Linked DNA regions of Piscinibacter sp. HJYY11. The protein of the gene in region 1 interacts with the protein of each later gene in a pairwise test. Links are inferred from orthologs where the notes say so. Each region holds a gene or a part of one and is shown in the gene's direction. Other genes may lie near its edges.

What was found.
Region 2: the proteins of JI745_RS07395 (region 1) and purT interact in binary tests that used the Escherichia coli proteins (3 or more experiments, as listed by UniProt). The link is inferred for Piscinibacter sp. HJYY11 from one-to-one orthologs.

The regions. Positions count from the first base shown.
Region 1 is NZ_JAERQZ010000001.1:1,640,736-1,644,159, reverse strand. Bases 58-3,045 are described here. They hold JI745_RS07395 (polyprenyl synthetase family protein), read left to right. Parts: upstream 58-1,100; coding sequence 1,101-1,991; downstream 1,992-3,045. Other genes in these bases: dxs (1-deoxy-D-xylulose-5-phosphate synthase), read left to right, coding at 1,993-3,045; JI745_RS07400 (exodeoxyribonuclease VII small subunit), read left to right, coding at 862-1,104; JI745_RS07405 (aromatic ring-hydroxylating dioxygenase subunit alpha), read right to left, coding at 58-597. In the rest of the region: more of JI745_RS07405, read right to left, coding at 1-57; more of dxs, read left to right, coding at 3,046-3,424.
Region 2 is NZ_JAERQZ010000001.1:2,622,610-2,625,931, reverse strand. What follows is about bases 218-3,103. They hold purT (formate-dependent phosphoribosylglycinamide formyltransferase), read left to right. Parts: upstream 218-994; coding sequence 995-2,212; downstream 2,213-3,103. Other genes in these bases: JI745_RS12060 (phosphopantetheine-binding protein), read left to right, coding at 2,908-3,103; JI745_RS12065 (hypothetical protein), read left to right, coding at 2,378-2,770; JI745_RS12075 (hypothetical protein), read right to left, coding at 375-920. In the rest of the region: JI745_RS12080 (hypothetical protein), read right to left, coding at 1-59; more of JI745_RS12060, read left to right, coding at 3,104-3,177; JI745_RS12055 (hypothetical protein), read left to right, coding at 3,188-3,322. UniProt on the Escherichia coli protein: Involved in the de novo purine biosynthesis. Catalyzes the transfer of formate to 5-phospho-ribosyl-glycinamide (GAR), producing 5-phospho-ribosyl-N-formylglycinamide (FGAR). Formate is provided by PurU via hydrolysis of 10-formyl-tetrahydrofolate.

The DNA.
Region 1 (3,424 bases):
GACGTGGTAATCCTCGAGGTAGACCTCGATGAAGGTCTTCCAGTTGTAGTCGCACTCGTGCATGTGGACCTTGTCCAGCACGTAGCCGCTGAAGTCGAGGTCGGCCCGCGGGCCGAGCGTGGCGAGCTCCGCAGCGACGTCGCGGCCGTTGTCCTCGAAGACCATGCCGTTCCACGTCCGCGTCTTGTAGCGGTTGAGGTGCAGGCAGGGGTCCTGCTGGAAATGCGGGGCGCCGATCAACTGGCCCTTCAGGTCGTAGGTCCAGCGGTGCAGCGGGCAGACGATGTTCTGCCCCGTGTGGCCGCGGCCTTTCATCATCACCGCCTGGCGATGGCGGCAGACGTTGGAGATCAGCTCGATGCCCTGGGCGGTGCGCACCAGGGCCCGGCCTTCCCCTTCCTGGGGCAGGGCGTAGTGGTCGCCGACCTCCGGCACGGCGAGTTCGTGCCCGAGGTAGCGCGGGCCGTGCTGGAAGATCAGCTCCATCTCGCGGCGATGGAGGTCGTCGTCGAAGTAGGAGGAGACGGGGAGCTGGAGGCGAGGTTGCTCCAGGTGAGAGGGCCCCAGAGCGGGGAGAGCAAGGCTCAGGTCAGACATGATCCCGAGGTTTCCTTTTGACCGATGGTGAACGTGCCACCCAGGGCCGCAAGCCTCGGGTGGGGCTCATCGCTGCGCACGGCGCGGACGGGTTCGGTGCGATGCCTAAGCCCGGTCATTCAGCGAGGGACGCGGATTGTACCCAGGGGTGTCGATGGCCCTTTTGGGGGTGCGTGGTTGACCTGCATCACCTCTGGCGCTAGGCGTTTGCCGGGGCCCGCCCGCGGGTGCCGGCTGACTACAATCCCGGCTTTGCGCACCAAGATGGCCAAGACTCCTACCACCCCGCCTGCCAGCCCGGCGCCTCAGAACTACGAAGACGCCCTGGCCGAGCTGGAAGCCCTGGTGGCGGCCATGGAGGGCGGACAACTCCCGCTCGACGCCCTGCTGCAGAACTACCGCCGCGGCGCCGACCTCCTGAACTACTGCCGCGAGCGGCTCGACGCCGTGGAGCAGCAGGTGAAGGTGCTCGAAGAGGGCCAACTCAAGCCTTGGAAAAACGAATGATGGGCGTCGATTTCGAGACGTGGTGCCGGACCCAGCTCGACACGGTCGAGTCGGCACTGTCGGCCTGGGTGCCGCTGCAGGCCCCGGCCGGCCTCGGCCAGGCCATGCGCTATGGCGTGCTCGACGGCGGCAAGCGCCTGCGCCCGCTGCTGGTGATGGCCGCGGCCGAAGCGGTGCATGGCGCGGAAGGCGAGGCCGCCCTGCGCGCGGCCTGCGCAGTGGAACTGATTCACGCCTACTCCCTGATCCACGACGACATGCCCTGCATGGACAACGACGTGCTGCGCCGTGGCAAGCCCACGGTGCACGTGCAGTTCGGCGAAGCGCAGGCCATGCTGGCCGGTGACGCGATGCAGGCCCTCGCCTTCGAGGTGTTGACGCCCGACGAGGGCGTGCCGCCTGCACTGCAGGCCCGGCTGTGCTCCTTGCTGGCGCGTTCGGCGGGCCACGCCGGCATGGCCGGCGGCCAGGCGATCGACCTCGCCAGCATCGGCGTCACGCTCGACGAGCAGTCGCTGCGCGACATGCACCACCGCAAGACCGGCGCGCTGCTGCAGGGCAGCGTGCTGATGGGCGCTGCCTGCGGCCAGGCCAGCCCCGCTGCGTGGCAGGCGCTGTCGGACTATGGCGACGCCATCGGCGTGGCCTTCCAGGTGGTCGACGACATCCTCGACGTGACCCAGGCGTCCGAAACGCTGGGCAAGACCGCTGGCAAAGACCAGAACGCGAACAAACCCACCTACGTGTCGGTGCTGGGCCTCGATGCGGCCCGGCAGCACGCCCGCGAGCTGCGCGAAAAGGCGCTCGCGGCGCTCACCCGCAGCCACCTGCCCGACGTGCAGCGGCTGGCCGACCTCGCCAACAAAGTGGTGGACAGGGACTGCTGAGATGACGACCAACAACCACGCACTGCTCAACACCATCCAGAGCCCGGCCGACCTGCGCAAGCTCTCCCGGCTCGAGCTGAAGCAGCTTGCCGTCGAACTTCGCGACTACGTGCTGCAGAGCGTGTCGCAGACCGGCGGCCACCTGTCGTCGAACCTGGGCACCGTGGAGCTCACGATCGCCCTGCACCACGTCTTCAACACCCCGCACGACCGCATCGTGTGGGACGTCGGCCACCAGACCTACCCGCACAAGATCCTCACCGGCCGCCGGGACCGAATGTCCACGCTGCGCCAGTACGGCGGGCTGTCGGGTTTCCCGCGGCGTGACGAGAGCGAGTACGACACCTTCGGCACCGCCCACTCGTCGACCTCGATCTCGGCCGCGCTCGGCATGGCGGTCGCCGCCAAGATGCGCGGCGAAGACCGCCGCTCGGTGGCGGTGATCGGCGACGGTGCGATGACCGCCGGCATGGCCTTCGAGGCGCTCAACAACGCTGGCGTGGCGGGCGCCAACATGCTCGTGGTGCTGAACGACAACGACATGTCGATCTCGCCGCCGGTCGGCGCCCTCAACCGCTACCTGGCGCGCCTGATGAGCGGCAAGTTCTACGCCGCGGCGCGCGATACGGCCAAGACGGTGCTGAAGAATGCGCCGCCCTTGTTCGAGCTGGCCCGCCGCTTCGAGGAGCACGCCAAGGGCATGGTCGTGCCCGGCACGATCTTCGAAGAGTTCGGCTTCACCTATTTCGGCCCGATCGACGGGCACGACCTCGATTCGCTGATCCCCACGCTCGAGAACCTGCGCGACATGAAGGGCCCCGTGTTCCTGCACGTGGTCACCAAGAAGGGCATGGGTTACAAGCTGGCTGAGGCCGACCCGATCGCCTACCACGGCCCGAGCAAGTTCAACCCGGCCGAAGGCCTGAAGAAACCCGCCACGCCGCCCAAGCCGACCTTCACGCAGGTGTTCGGCCAGTGGCTGTGCGACATGGCGGCGGCCGACGAGCGCCTGGTCGGCATCACGCCCGCCATGCGCGAAGGCTCGGGCATGGTCGAGTTCGAGCAGCGCTTCCCCAAGCGCTACCACGACGTCGGCATCGCCGAGCAGCATGCCGTGACCTTCGCCGCGGGCCTGGCCTGCGAGGGCCTGAAGCCGGTGGTGGCGATCTACTCCACTTTCCTGCAGCGCGCCTACGACCAGCTGATCCACGACGTGGCACTGCAGAACCTGCCGGTGGTCTTCGCGCTCGACCGCGCGGGCCTGGTGGGCGCCGACGGTGCCACGCACGCTGGTGCGTACGACATCTCGTACCTGCGCTGCATTCCCAACATGAGCGTGCTGACGCCGGCCGACGAGAGCGAGACACGCCAGCTGCTGACCTCTGCCTTCAAGCAAAACCATCCGACGGCCGTGCGCTACCCGCGCGGCTCGG
Region 2 (3,322 bases), 980 kb from region 1 along the record:
AGGTGCGCGGCGGGCGCGAAGGGGTTGCGTGGCTTCGGGGTGACGACGGTGAATTTCATGAGGAACTCCTTGGCGGACGACGGTCCGCACGACACAAACAAAACGGCCCGGGGCGTTTGACGCAACCCGGGCCGTGCGAGGCTCTTCGGCAAGAGCTCAGGTGAGCAACGGCCCCGGCGGCGCCTCCACGGCGATGGCTGCACCGAGAACGCGCGACGGGCGTTCGGTCAGGTGGCAGACGGGTGTCGACATGGCGTTCCGGGTGAGGGTGGATCGGTGGGGTGTCGCTGCGGTACGGCCGGCTCCGCAACTTGCGCAAATGATAAACAACTGATTATCTTGCGCAAGAGGTATTGCTCACCTCTTTTGGGGGGTCAGCGCTTTCGCTTCAGCGGCGCCACGCCGGCCTGGCTGCTCAGCCACAGGCTGTGCGGGTCATCGATCGGCGCCGGCTTCTTCGGTGCAGGGCTCGCAGCGGGCGGCGTTGGGGCCAGCACCTCGCCCAGCAGGTCCAGCAGGCGTGTGCGGGCACGCTGCGGGTGTCGGCGGTAGTAGGTGAGCACGAGGCCGACGATGAAGCGCTCGTCGTCGTCCTGCGGCAGGCTGGAGGCCGGCTCGGGCTCGGCCTGCAAGGCACTGGCGCCCTGGGCGGCGCTGCCGTGCGGCTCGTCCATCCAGCCCATGGGCTTGTGGCTCAGCTGCTCGAACTGGCGCGCGAGGCGCTCGCCGATCTGGCGCGAGCGGCCTTTGATCTGGCTCCAGTAACTGGGTTGGATCTGCAGGCGCTCTGCGAAGCGGCGCTCCAGGCCGCGCAAGGTGGCGGCATCGGCGTGTTTGACGGTGGCGTGCACGAACTCGTCGAACAGCGCCAATGCGTTGTCCAGGCGGATCTGCGCCACGTCGTGGTGGGCGGACGGCATGGGCCGCGATGATAAATCTTTGTTGAGCATCGGCTTTCTAGAATGGGCACCTCCTTGCGCACTTCAAGAGCCCCATGACCACCCTCGGCACCCCCCTCTCGCCCTCGGCCACCAAAGTCATGCTGCTGGGCAGCGGCGAGCTCGGCAAGGAGGTGCTGATCGCGCTGCAGCGCCTGGGCGTGGAGACGATCGCGGTCGACCGCTACGAGCACGCGCCCGGCCAGCAGGTGGCCCACCATGCCCGCACGATCACGATGAGCGACCCGGCCCAGCTCAAGGCCTTGATCGAGGCGGAGCGGCCGCACCTCGTGGTGCCCGAGATCGAAGCCATCGCGACGCCCATGCTCGAGGAACTGGAGGCCGCCGGCACCGTGCGCGTGATCCCCACGGCCCGCGCGGCGCGGCTCACGATGGACCGCGAAGGCATCCGCCGCCTGGCGGCCGAGACGCTGAAGCTGCCGACCAGTCCGTATGTCTTCTGCGATTCGCTGGCCGAGTTGCAGGCGGCCATCGAGGGCTCGGGCGAAAACAAGGGGATCGGCTACCCCTGCATCGTGAAGCCCGTGATGAGCAGTTCCGGCAAAGGCCAGAGCAAGATCGACGGCCCGGCCGACGTGCAGAAGGCCTGGGACCACGCCATGGCCGGCGGCCGCGTGAGCCATGGCCGGGTGATCGTCGAAGGCTTCATCGCCTTCGACTACGAGATCACCCAGCTCACCGTGCGGGCGCTGGGCGCGGGGGGCGAGGTCGAGACGCATTTCTGCGACCCGATCGGCCACATCCAGGTCAGCGGCGACTACGTGGAGAGCTGGCAGCCGCACCCGATGTCACCCATCGCCCTGCAACGCTCGCGCGAGATCGCCAAGGCCGTCACCGACAACCTCGGAGGCCAGGGGCTCTTCGGCGTGGAGCTCTTCGTGAAAGGCGAGCAGGTCTGGTTCAGCGAGGTCAGCCCGCGCCCGCACGACACCGGCATGGTCACGATGATCACGCAGTGGCAGAACGAATTCGAGCTGCACGCCCGCGCCATCCTGGGACTGCCGGTCAGCACCGCACTCAAGAGCCCGGGTGCGAGTGCCGTCATCTACGGCGGCGTCGACGCGACCGGCATCGCCTTCGACGGCGTCGACGAAGCGCTGCGCGTGCCCAACACCGAGCTGCGCCTCTTCGGCAAGCCCGAGAGCTTCCTGAAACGGCGCATGGGCGTCGCGCTGGCCTTCGATGCCGACGTGGACGTCGCGCGCCGGCAGGCGAAGGCCGCCGCTGCCAGGGTGCGACCGCGCCGCGCCTGAGGTGCTGCTTCGCAGCACGGATTTGCAGGTCAGCGCGCACTTTGTCACGGCGTCATGAGCCGCCAGCGCTGACAAGCCGGCGTCGCCTCGTTACGCTCTGGGTTTGCGCAGCTGACGACCGCACGTGACGGTGTGCGCTGCGAGGGAAGGGCGACGATGGACGTGATGGGAATTGCCACGGCACTGAGCGCCGGCCTCATTGGGGCCGTGCTGGGCGCCGCCGTGACCTGGCGCGTCATCGGCAGCCGCGCGACGGCGCGCCATGCCCGGCTGGTGGCCGCGGCCCGCGAGCAGGTCGCCGCCAGCACCCAGAACGCCCGCGCGGTCAACGCCCGCCTGCAAGCCGAGCTCGAGAAGGAAAAGTTGTCGGCGCGCGAGCGCCAGGCGGCGTTTGCCGCCGAGCAGCGCTCGTCGGTCACGCGGCTCGAAGGCCAGCTGCGCTTTGCCTACGCCGAGATCGACCGCCTGAACGCCGCGGCACGTGGCGGTGGTGCGCCGCCCGGCGACGGTGTCACCGACGGCAGCGGGTTTGCGCTGACGCGGCCTTTCGAGCGCTGAATTGACCCTTCCGGGCCCTGCGTTCTCACCTCTCTGTGTGAGGCGATGAACGCAGACCCCTTTGATAAACTGCGACCCCCGCCGAACCGGGCCTGTGTGCGCGCAAGCGCCATGCCCTCCACCCGTAGATTCCACGCATGACTTCCACCCAAACCGAGCTCCAGCGCGAAGTGGCTGTGCTGCTCGTCGAAGCGCTCAACCTCGAGACCGCGCCCGAGACGATCGACCCGCAGGCTGCGCTCTATGGCGAAGGCCTGGGGCTGGATTCGATCGACATCCTGGAGGTCGCGCTCGTGGTGTCGCAGCGTTATGGCTTCCAGCTGCGCTCGGACGACCAGGACAACGTGCGCATCTTCACCTCGCTGGCCAGCCTGACCGACCACATCGCCGCCAACCGCACCAAGTGAGGTGAGTGGCATGCAAGTCCGAGTTGCCACCCGGGTCGGCCTGGTGCTGCTGGTGGGCCTGGCCTACGTGCTGGCCTCGCACTGGCTGATGACGCAGACCGAGGCCTCGGCCTGGAACGTGGTGGGCGTGTTGTCGCCCATGCTC